DNA from 2 places in the Brenneria nigrifluens DSM 30175 genome. Region 1 is predicted to be linked to the other one. Evidence: predicted binding sites of a transcription regulator. Region 1 holds the regulator's gene; the other holds the start of a gene.
The links. Region 1 encodes sigma-54, which starts transcription at its own class of promoters, with help from an activator protein. Its sites were predicted from a motif close to GTTGGCACANNTTTCGCTNT; they were not measured.
Positions count from the first base shown of each region.

Region 2: a site for sigma-54 is predicted at 2,123-2,142, ahead of glnK (P-II family nitrogen regulator). Genes of this name have one in related genera too.

Region 1 covers NZ_CP034036.1:4,445,399-4,451,089, forward strand. The annotation lists gene kdsC (3-deoxy-manno-octulosonate-8-phosphatase KdsC) at 1-126, shown strand, start outside; gene lptC (LPS export ABC transporter periplasmic protein LptC) at 123-689, shown strand; gene lptA (lipopolysaccharide ABC transporter substrate-binding protein LptA) at 670-1,242, shown strand; gene lptB (LPS export ABC transporter ATP-binding protein) at 1,246-1,971, shown strand; gene rpoN (RNA polymerase factor sigma-54) at 2,024-3,457, shown strand; gene hpf (ribosome hibernation promoting factor) at 3,480-3,767, shown strand; gene ptsN (PTS IIA-like nitrogen regulatory protein PtsN) at 3,865-4,338, shown strand; gene rapZ (RNase adapter RapZ) at 4,472-5,329, shown strand; gene npr (PTS phosphocarrier protein NPr) at 5,326-5,598, shown strand; gene pmbA (metalloprotease PmbA) at 5,629-5,691, opposite strand, start outside.
Region 2 covers NZ_CP034036.1:3,563,518-3,569,208, forward strand. The annotation lists gene tesB (acyl-CoA thioesterase II) at 1-156, shown strand, start outside; gene amtB (ammonium transporter AmtB) at 374-1,660, opposite strand; gene glnK (P-II family nitrogen regulator) at 1,697-2,035, opposite strand; gene EH206_RS16735 (SmdB family multidrug efflux ABC transporter permease/ATP-binding protein) at 2,375-4,156, opposite strand; gene EH206_RS16740 (SmdA family multidrug ABC transporter permease/ATP-binding protein) at 4,149-5,691, opposite strand, start outside.

The DNA.
Region 1 (5,691 bases):
CTGCTGTTGCCGCGCGCCGACTATGTCACCCGCATCGCCGGCGGACGCGGCGCGGTACGTGAACTTTGCGATTTAATTCTGTTCTCACAGAATAAGCTGGAGCATGCCAAAGGGTTGTCGATATGAGTAAAACAAAGCGTTGGCTGACAGCCTTGCTGGCACTGCTGGCTCTCGTTCTGATCGGCTGGAATTTCGCCGATCGCGACGCGGCGCCCCCGCCTGATAATCAGGATAACGCCGTGCCGGTTTACACCAGCGAGAAAACCGCGACGCGGGTTTACAGCCCCGCCGGGAAGCTGAGTTACCGACTGATTTCCGACAAAGCGGAATATTTCAATGACGAGCAACTGAGCTGGTTTACCGCCCCGGTCGCCACGCTGTTCAACGAACAGGGTACCGCCACCTGGTCGGTGCGCGCCGATCGCGCCAAGCTGACCAAAGATAAAATGCTCTATCTGTACGGTCACGTCGAGGTCAACAGTCTGACCAATGACTCACAGCTGGAGCGGATAAAAACGGACAATGCCCAGGTTAATCTGGTGACGCAGGACGTCTCCTCCGACGATGAAGTCACGCTGTACGGCGCCAGTTTCACCTCTAACGGGATGAAAATGCGTGGTAATCTGCGTGAAAAGAGAGCCGAGTTGATCGAAAAGGTAAAAACTTCTTATGAAATTCAACACAAATAACCCGATGCGTCATGCCCTGTTCGCCAGCTCGCTGTTCGCCTTCAGCATTCCGGCTTTCGCCGTAACCGGGGACAGCGAGCAGCCCATTCATATCGATTCCGCCCAGCAGTCTCTTGATATGCAAGGCAACACCGTGACCTTCACCGGCAACGTGGTGGTCAGGCAGGGCACCATCGAGGTGAAGGCCGATAAGGTGGTGGTGATACGTCCGCAGGGCGAGCAAGGCAGAGAGGTGGTCGAAGGCTACGGCAACCCGGTCACGTTTTACCAAATGCAGGACAACGGCAAGCCGGTGAAAGGCCACGCCCAGAAAATCCGCTACGAGCTGGACAGGGATTTTCTGACGCTGACCGGCAATGCCTATCTGGAGCAGTTGGACAGCAACGTTAAAGGCGACCGAATCACCTATCTGGTGAAGCAGCAGCAGATGGAGGCGTTCAGCGATAAAGGCAAACGCGTGACGACGGTATTGGTCCCCTCGCAGCTTCAGCAGAAAGATAACAAGGGGCAATCCTCCCCTGCTCAGCAACCGCAACCACGAGTCACTGAATAATTTATGGCAACATTAATCGCAGAAAATCTGGCCAAGGCGTATAAAGGCCGTAAGGTCGTGAAAAATGTCAGCCTGACCGTCAATTCCGGCGAGATTGTCGGCCTGTTGGGCCCCAACGGCGCCGGGAAAACCACCACGTTCTATATGGTGGTGGGGATTGTGCAACGCGATGAAGGGAGGATCGTGATTGATGACGAAGATATCAGCCTGCTGCCCCTGCACGATCGCGCGCTGAGGGGAATCGGCTACTTACCCCAGGAAGCGTCCATCTTCCGCCGGTTGAGCGTGTATGACAATCTGATGGCGATACTGCAGATCCGCAAGGATCTGACCTCGGAGCAGCAGGAAGACCGCGCCAACGAGCTGATGGAAGAATTCCATATTATTCATTTGCGCGATAGTCTGGGACAATCCCTGTCCGGCGGGGAAAGGCGTCGGGTGGAAATTGCCCGCGCGCTGGCGGCGAATCCCAAATTCATCCTGCTGGATGAGCCTTTTGCCGGCGTCGATCCCATTTCGGTGATTGATATCAAAAAAATAATCGAGCATCTGCGCGACAGCGGACTGGGCGTGTTGATTACCGATCATAACGTCCGCGAAACGCTGGACGTCTGTGAACGCGCCTATATCGTCAGTCAGGGACATTTAATCGCTCACGGTTCCCCCACAGAGATACTGGCCGACGAACAGGTCAAGCGCGTCTATCTGGGCGAAGGCTTCCGACTCTGATAGGGTAGGATTTTTCATTGAACGATATGGTAAGTAAGGACGTCGGCGCTACATGAAGCAAGGTTTGCAACTCAGGCTTAGCCAGCAACTGGCCATGACTCCACAGCTACAGCAGGCCATACGCCTGCTGCAACTGTCCACGCTTGAACTGCAACAAGAGATTCAACTGGCGCTGGAAAGCAATCCGTTGCTTGAGCAAACGGACACCCACGAAGAAATAGAGTCATTCGAGACCGTCGACAGCGATTCGCTGGATACCGGTGAAGCGCTTGAGCACAAGGATATGCCGGAGGAGTTGCCGCTCGACGCCACCTGGGACGAAATTTATTCCGCCGGCACGCCTTCCGGCACCGGCACCGACTATCGGGACGAGGAACTGCCGATCTACCAGGGTGAAACCACCCAGACCCTGCAGGATTACCTGATGTGGCAGGTGGAGCTGACGCCGTTTTCGGATACCGACGCGGCCATCGCCACCTCCATCGTCGACGCCGTGGACAACACCGGCTATCTCACCGTGCCGCTGGAAGACATTCTCGACAGCATCGGCGATGAAAGCGTCACGCTGGACGAAGTGGAGGCGGTGCTCAAGCGGGTACAACGCTTTGATCCCATTGGCGTCGCCGCGCGCGATCTGCGCGATTGTCTGCTGGTTCAGCTTTCGCAGTTTGCCGACGATACCCCCCGGCTTGGCGAGGCACGGCTGATTGTCAGCGACCATCTCGACCTGCTGGCGAATCATGATTTCCGCAGCCTTATCCGCGCCACCCGACTGAAAGAAGAGATACTGAAGGAAGCGTTGGCGCTGATTCAGTCTCTCGACCCCCGTCCGGGGCAGTCAATCAACACCGGGGAGTCGGAATATGTGATCCCCGACGTGTTGGTGCGCAAAATTCAGGGACACTGGGTGGTCGAATTGAATAGCGACAGCGTTCCCCGGTTGCAGATTAATCAGCAGTATGCCGCGTTGGGCAACAGCACGCGCAGCGACAGCGACGGTCAGTTTATCCGCAGCCATTTGCAGGAAGCCCGTTGGCTGATAAAAAGCCTGGAAAGCCGTAATGATACCCTGCTCAAAGTCACCCGCTGCATTGTCGAACAGCAGCAAGACTTTTTCGAGCGGGGGGAAGAATTTATGAAGCCGATGGTGCTGGCCGATATCGCCCAGGTTGTGGATATGCACGAATCCACCATTTCCCGCGTCACCACGCAGAAGTTTCTGCACAGTCCGCGCGGCATTTTTGAACTAAAATATTTCTTCTCCAGCCATGTGAATACCGACAGCGGGGGCGAAGCCTCGTCGACCGCCATCCGGGCGCTGGTGAAAAAGTTAATCGCTGCGGAAAACCCCGCCAAACCTTTAAGCGACAGTAAGCTCACCACGCTGCTCTCCGATCAGGGCATCATCGTGGCGCGGCGTACGGTGGCGAAATACCGAGAGTCTTTATCTATCCCACCATCAAATCAGCGTAAACAGCTGGTTTGATCTCAACTAGAAGGAAGACGCTATGCAGCTAAACATTACCGGACACCACATCGAAATTACGCCGCCGCTGCGCGATTTCGTGAATACCAAGTTCGCCAAATTAGAGCAATACTTCGACCGTATTAATCTGGTTAACGTGGTACTTAAAGTGGAGAAAGTACAACAAATCGCCGATGCCACGCTGCACGTTAACGGCGGAGAGCTGCATGCCACATCAGAAGCGGAAGATATGTACGCCGCCATTGATTTGCTGATCGATAAACTGGCCCGACAGCTAAACAAGCACAAGGATAAGCTTAAACAGCACTGATTTTTCTCCCTGCCCGAACGGGCGGGGAACAGACCCGGCCCATAAAATACCCGGGCCGGGCTCACCGGAAGTGGAAGCGTCGTCAAGTGAAGATAAAATGAACAACGATCCCGTTTTGCAGCTCAGCACCGTGCTACGTCCCGAGTGCACCCGAAGTTCCGTCCACTGCCAAAGTAAAAAACGGGCATTGGAAATTATCAGCGAACTGGCGGCCCGGCAGCTTAATCTGTCTTCGCAGATTATCTTTGACGCCCTCCTCGCGCGGGAACGCATGGGCAGTACCGGCATCGGCAACGGCATCGCCATTCCGCATGGCAAGCTCGAGGACGACAACGCCCTGGGCGCGGTCGGGGTATTTATCCAGTTGGAACAGCCTATCGCGTTCGACGCCGTTGACAACCAAGCCGTTGATTTGCTTTTTGCCTTGCTGGTTCCGGCAGAACAATGTAAAACCCATTTACATACGCTATCGCTGATCGCCAGGCGACTGGCCGATAAAACCGTTTGCCGGCGTCTGCGCGCCGCGCAAAGCGATGAAGCGCTGTATCAGATTATGACGGAAGCCGGTTAAATCAGGTGGTGATGATGAGCAATGGCGGCACGATCGGGAATCACCGTTTTCCTACCATTCATTGTGCAAACAATCATGATCAAAACAATGGCAGCGACAGGTCGCCATCACGTTGCCAGGGGGGAATCGCCAGATGGTGCTGATGATCGTCAGTGGTCGCTCGGGTTCAGGAAAATCCGTAGCCCTGCGCGCGCTGGAAGATATGGGATTCTACTGTGTAGACAACCTTCCTGTGGTTCTGCTGCCGGAATTGGCCGCTACGCTGGCTGAGCGCAATATCTCTGCGGCGGTCAGCATCGACGTGCGCAATATGCCGGAGTCGCCGGAAATCTTTGAGCACGCCATGGTCCAGTTGCCGCAAAGCTTCGCGCCGCAGTTGCTGTTTCTGGATGCCGATCGCAATACGCTGATCCGCCGTTACAGCGATACCCGCCGTCTGCACCCGCTGTCCAGCAAGAATCTGTCGCTGGAAAGCGCCATCGATCAGGAAAACGATCTGCTGGAGCCGCTGCGTTCACGCGCCGATCTGATCATCGACACCTCCGAAATGTCGGTGCACGAGCTGGCTGAAATGCTGCGTACCCGTCTGCTCGGCAAACGGGAACGAGAACTGACGATGGTGTTCGAGTCTTTCGGCTACAAGCATGGCATCCCCATCGACGCCGACTACGTGTTTGACGTGCGTTTTCTGCCCAACCCCCACTGGGACCCGAAATTGCGCCCGATGACCGGTCTGGACAAACCGGTGGCGGCCTTTCTCGACCGCCATACCGAAGTGCATAATTTTATTTATCAGACCCGCAGCTATCTGGAACTGTGGCTGCCGATGCTGGAAACCAATAACCGCAGCTACCTGACGGTGGCGATTGGCTGTACCGGGGGCAAACATCGTTCCGTTTACGTTGCGGAACAGCTGGCCGACTACTTTCGCTCGCGCGGCAAAAACGTGCAGTCACGCCACCGCACGCTGGAAAAACGCAAGCCGTCATGACCGTTCGGCACACCGTGGAAATCAAAAACAGGCTGGGTATGCATGCCCGGCCCGCCATGAAACTGTTCGAGCTGGTGCAAAGCTTCAACGCCGAGGTGATGCTGCGCAACGACAGCGGCACCGAAGCCGAGGCCAGCAGCGTGATCGCCATGCTGATGCTGGACTCGGCCAAAGGCCGTCTTATCGAAGTGGAAGCGAGCGGCCCGGATGAAACGCAGGCGCTGGCCGCGGTGATCGCGCTATTCGAAGCCGGATTCGACGAAGAATAAACGCCGCTCTCCGGCCTGACGCCTCCCGCTCTACTCTCCGGCGATTTTCATCTCCGGCAGCAGCACCGAACCGCACTGGATATTACTGCGGGT
Region 2 (5,691 bases), 880 kb from region 1:
TGCCGTCTCGATGACTGGCTGCTGTATAGCGTGGAAAGCACTTCCGCCTCGGGAGCCCGGGGGTTTGTGCGCGGACAGTTTTATACCCGTGAAGGCGTACTGGTCGCTTCCAGCGTACAGGAAGGCGTTATGCGCCGCCTCTCCGCGGGCAAATAGGACAGCCCGTCATAAAAAATCGCCGGGAGCGATTTTCAACGTCGTTTGCGACGGCCCGTAGGGTGACGGGCAGGACAGCCCGTCATAAAAAATCGCCGGGAGCGATTTTCAACGTCGTTTGCGACGGCCCGTAGGGTGACGGGCAGGACAGCCCGTCATAAAAAACAGGGCGCGGAGATTATCCTGCGCCCTGCCGATCAATATATATTCACACTACTTACTGGTTGTAAGCATTCTCGCCATGGCTGTTGACGTCCAGACCTTCGCGCTCCTGCTCTTCCGGTACGCGCAGTCCAACAACCAGATCGGCCACTTTGAAAGCGATGAAAGCCGCCACGCCGGACCATACGAAGCAGACAATAACGCTGAACAGCTGTACCCAAACCTGGTGAGCCATGGTCACGCCTTCCGCATACCCCGTCCCCCCCAGAGAAGCGGAGCTGAATACGCCGGTCAGAATACAACCTACGATACCGCAGACGCCGTGAACGCCGAACACATCGCAGGGGTCATCAACGCGCAGCCATCTTTTCAGTACGGTTACGCCCCACAGGCCGGCAAAACCACCGGCCAGGCCAATAATCAACGCCCCGCCGACGCCCACCGTCCCTGCGGCAGGAGTAATGGCGACCAGGCCGGCGATACAGCCCGAACAGGCACCCAGCAGCGAAGGCTTACCGCGAACCAGCCACTCGCCGGCAACCCATGCCAGGATCGCCGCGGCGGTCGCCACCACCGTATTCAGGAAAGCCAGACCGGCAATCTCATTTGCCGCACCGGCGGAACCGGCGTTAAAGCCGAACCAACCGATATACAGGATCGCCGTACCGATAAACACCATCGGCAGATTGTGCGGCTTCAGCGCTTCTTTACCGAAACCGGCACGTTTGCCCAACAGGTAGGCGCCGACCAGACCGGCAACCGCGGCGTTGATATGCACCACCGTACCGCCGGCGAAGTCCAGCGCGCCGTCAGCGGCCAGATAGCCGCCGCCCCACACCATATGGGTCATCGGCAGGTAAGAGAACGTCAGCCACAGCGCGACGAAGATCAGCACCGCGGAAAAACGGATACGCTCGGCGATGGCTCCCACAATCAGCGCCACGGTGATGCAGGCGAAAGAAGCCTGATAAGCCACATGCACGTACTGATAAAATGTACCGGTAATCGAATCAACGGCAATTCCCTTCAGCAGGAAGTTGGCAAAACCGCCGAAGAAAGCGTTACCTTCGCTAAAGGCCAGGCTATAGCCGTAGACGACCCATAAAATACACACCAGTGCAAAAGAAATTATTACCTGTGACAGCATGGAAAGGACGTTCTTGGCGCGAATCAAACCGCCATAAAACAGCGCGATTCCAGGTATAGTCATAAAAAGTACCAGCGCGGTACAAATCATAATAAAAGCATTATCCGCTTTATCGATCGTTGGTGCCGCGGCCATCGCCCAAGACGGGAGCAAAGCAGCCACACCAAGACCCAATGAGGAGACAAGTTTTTTCATTTTCATCCATCCCTATTTACGCATCTAAGCCAGGTGTTAAAGTGCGGCTTCGTCAGTTTCGCCAGTACGAATACGAATAACCCTTTGTAACTCAGCAACAAAAATCTTACCGTCACCAATTTTTCCGGTATAGGCCGCTTTGCTGATGACATCAATGACTTCGTCCAGTTGATCATCGGCAATCGCAATATCGATTTTCACTTTCGGCAAAAAATTAACGCTGTATTCCGCACCGCGATACAGCTCGGCATGCCCTTTCTGACGTCCAAACCCCTTCACTTCAGTGACGGTAAGTCCCTGAATGCCAATGGAAGACAAGGCCTCACGCACATCCTCCAGCTTGAATGGTTTTATCACCACAGTAACCAGTTTCATTCATCATCCCCCTAACCGTTAAGTTCAGGCTTTCGCCCGCCGCTATCTCGGATTACTCTCATTTCGGATTATCTTCACGCGCTAAATAAAGCAAAGGGTGTGCCATAAATGATTTATCCCATGGATATCAGCGCAAAGAACGCGGTTCAGGTCGGTTAACCGGGTGAAAAATCATCTATGGGGAAAAAAAACCAAAAAAGCGGGGCGCGCAACGCACCAATATAGTGCATTGCGCGTAATTTCAGTGCATGAAGACGAAAAACCGCATGAATATGCTTGGTGATGGTGCGAAGCAACCGGCTGCCTCTGCTTTTCGCTTGTGCTTATGAGTGCATCCGGTCACGGTACAACCACGGACTCATTAGTCAGCGTAACCGCCAGTTCTTCTCCCGCCAGCTGCAGCTGATACATCTGATAATAACGCCCCTGCCGACGCAGCAACTGCTCATGGGTGCCCCGTTCGACGATCTGTCCGTGGTGGAGCACCATAATGGCGTCGGCCTCAACGATCGTCGATAGCCGGTGAGCGATGACGATCAGCGTCGTTTGGTCGCGGATAATGCTCAGCGCTTTCTGCACCGCCTGTTCCGTACCGGAATCAATATTCGCCGTGGCTTCATCCAATATCAGGATCCTGGGGGTTTGCACCAGCACTCTGGCGATCGCCAGTAGCTGCTTCTGCCCGGCGGACAAAGTGTTTCCCTGCTCCCCAATGCGGGTATGCAGCCCCTCGGGGAACGAACGCACCAATTCGGATAGCTGCACAATATCAAGCACCCGCCATACTTCCTCTTCGCCGATATCGCGGCCCAGTGTGACGTTGGTATACATGGATTCGGCCAGCACCACCGGATCCTGCTGCACCATGGCGACATTCTGGCGCAATACCTGATGCGACAAGGTTTGCAGCGGACGTCCATCCAGACGAATTTCGCCTTTATCCGGCGAATAATACCCCATCAGCAGATTGGCCAGGGTGCTTTTGCCGCTGCCGGTATGCCCTACCAGCGCCACGAACCCCCGCGCGGGGATAGTCAGGGAAATATGTTGCAAGACGTTTTTGCCGCTACCATAAGAGAAGGAGACGTCGTCGATCTCCACGCCCCCCTGAGTAAGCATACGCCCATCGCCGCCGTAGCCTTGCTTCACGCCGTCCATCAGCTCAAAGATGCGCTCGCCGGCCACCACCGCCTGCTGCAGCATGGACTGCTGAGTGGTCAGTTCAATTAGCGGTTCATTTAGACGCCCCAGGTAATTGATAAACGCATACAGCACGCCGACGCCGACCGATCCCACGGCGCTAAAACCAAATTGCAGTAACAGACCGCATAGCACCATGGCGGAAAACAGGCTGAGCAACGGGCGTAACAGGAACCCGTCAAGGCGCAGCGTCTGCATGCGCGCCCGATAATGCTCCCGGCTGGCGCCGCCCAGCCGTTCGCCAAATCGGGCCTGCTGGCGAAATTGCTGAATCACGCCCATGCCGTTGATAACTTCATTGAAGCCGTCGTTGATATCCGCCAGATGGCTGCGTACCCGACGCACAATCGGCGTACTGTAACGCTGATAGATCAGCATAACGATCAGCACCGCCGGGAAAATAGTCAGGGCCACCAGCGCCATCCGCCAATCCAGGCTGAACATCGCCACCAGCATGGCGCTAATCAGCGCCGCGCTGCGCAAGGCCGTCGACACCACCATGACGTAAAGATCCTTCACCACCTCGGTGTCGTTGGTGACGCGCGATATCAGCTGACCTACCGGCTGGGTATCAAAAGTACTGAGCGGCTGACGCAACGCCGCATCCATAACGTCGATACGCAGCTGCTGCACCACCCCGACCGCCACCCGGTTAAACAATAGCCGCTGGAAATAGTGCAGCGCCGCCGCCAAAATCTGCAACAGCAGATAAGCCGAGGCCAGTCCCGCCGCCAACGCCAGCGGAAACTCCCCCTGCGCCACCAGATGGTCGATGAAGTAACTCACCAAAACCGGGCCGGAAACCTCGGCGGCGGCGGCCACCCAGAGCATCACGACGCCCTGCGCCAACGGCTTGCGCCACGGTGAGCCATAGGCCAGCAGCCGTTTTAACGTCGGCCAGAGCTTGCGCGGGCTATTCATCCTTTTCCCCTTCGGCCGGCGACGCGTCATCCAGCGCGGCTTCCAACTGTTGATAACGGTACATATCCCGATACCAGCCGGATTGCGCCACCAGCTCGCGATGGCCGCCGCGCTGGATGGCATGTCCGTGCTGCAGGACCAGGATCTCGTCCGCCTCCGTTAACGCGGAGAGCCGATGGGCGCTGATAATCAACGTTCGCTGTCCGCCCCACTGCTTAAGATTGCGCAGAATGCGATGCTCCGTTCGCCCGTCAACGGCGGACAAGGCGTCATCCAGAATCAGAATTTCCGCGTCAAGCAACAGCGCCCGGGCGATGGCGATACGCTGCTTCTGACCGCCGGACAGCATAACGCCGCGCTCCCCCACTTCGGTGTCATATCCCTGCGGCAAGCGCAGAATATCCTCGTGCACGCTGGCAAGCCGGGCGGCCTGCTCTATCTGCTGCCGGGTAGCGTCGGGCCGTCCCAGGGCGATATTGCGGGCGGCGGTATCGGAAAACAGGAAAGGGGTTTGCCCCACGACGGCAAAACGGTGACGCAGTTCATCCAGCTGAATGTGCGACAAGGGGAGGTTGTGATAGCGAATATCCCCCGACTCAATATCGAAGTGGCGAAGAATAAGCGCCAGCAGCGTACTTTTGCCGGAACCGGTAGGCCCGCACAGCCCCAGCACCTTCCCCGGCTTGAGCGTAAAGCGCAGATCTTTCAGTACCCCGCGCGGACTCTCAGGGTAATGAAACGCATCAATATTAACCTCTAGCGCGCCACGCTCGGCCGGCAAAGATTGCGTGCCGTCCCTCACGACTGGCTCCTCCGCCAACAGTTGGCGAATACGGCCATACGCGGCGCTTCCGCGCTCGACGATATTGAACATCCAGGCCAACGCCAGCATCGGCCATATCATCAACCCAAGGTACATAACAAAACTGGTCAATGTCCCCAACGTCAACGAACCGTTGATCACCATCCAACTGCCGCCGCCGATGGCCAGCATATGCGACAACCCGATGGCGATGTAAATGGTGGGGTCAAAACGCGCATCAACCCGGGCGACGTACATATTTTTGGCGCCCGCATCCGCCGCAACCTGCGCAAAACGCGCCGACTGATAGTCTTCCAGACCAAACGATTTAATCATTCGAATGCTGGTCAGTCCTTCCTGGGCCTGATCGTTCAGCGAGGAAAATGCCGCCTGAGCCAATCTAAAACGCTGGTGCAGCTGCGTACCATAATGTTTGATAATCAGCGCCATAACCGGCATCGGCAGCAGCGCCAGCAACGTCAGTTGCCAGCTTATCTGGGTACACATGACCACCAGCACGGCGCACCCCATCACCAGTGAATCGACCAGCGTCAGCACCCCTTCGCCGGCGGCGAACACCACGCGGTCCACATCATTGGTGGCGCGGGCCATCAAATCGCCGGTACGGTGGCGTAAATAGAAAGCGGGATGCTGACGGCTGAGCTGACGATAAAAATCTTCGCGCAGTTCGACCGCCAATTGATAGGCCGCGCCAAACAGCAACACCCGCCAG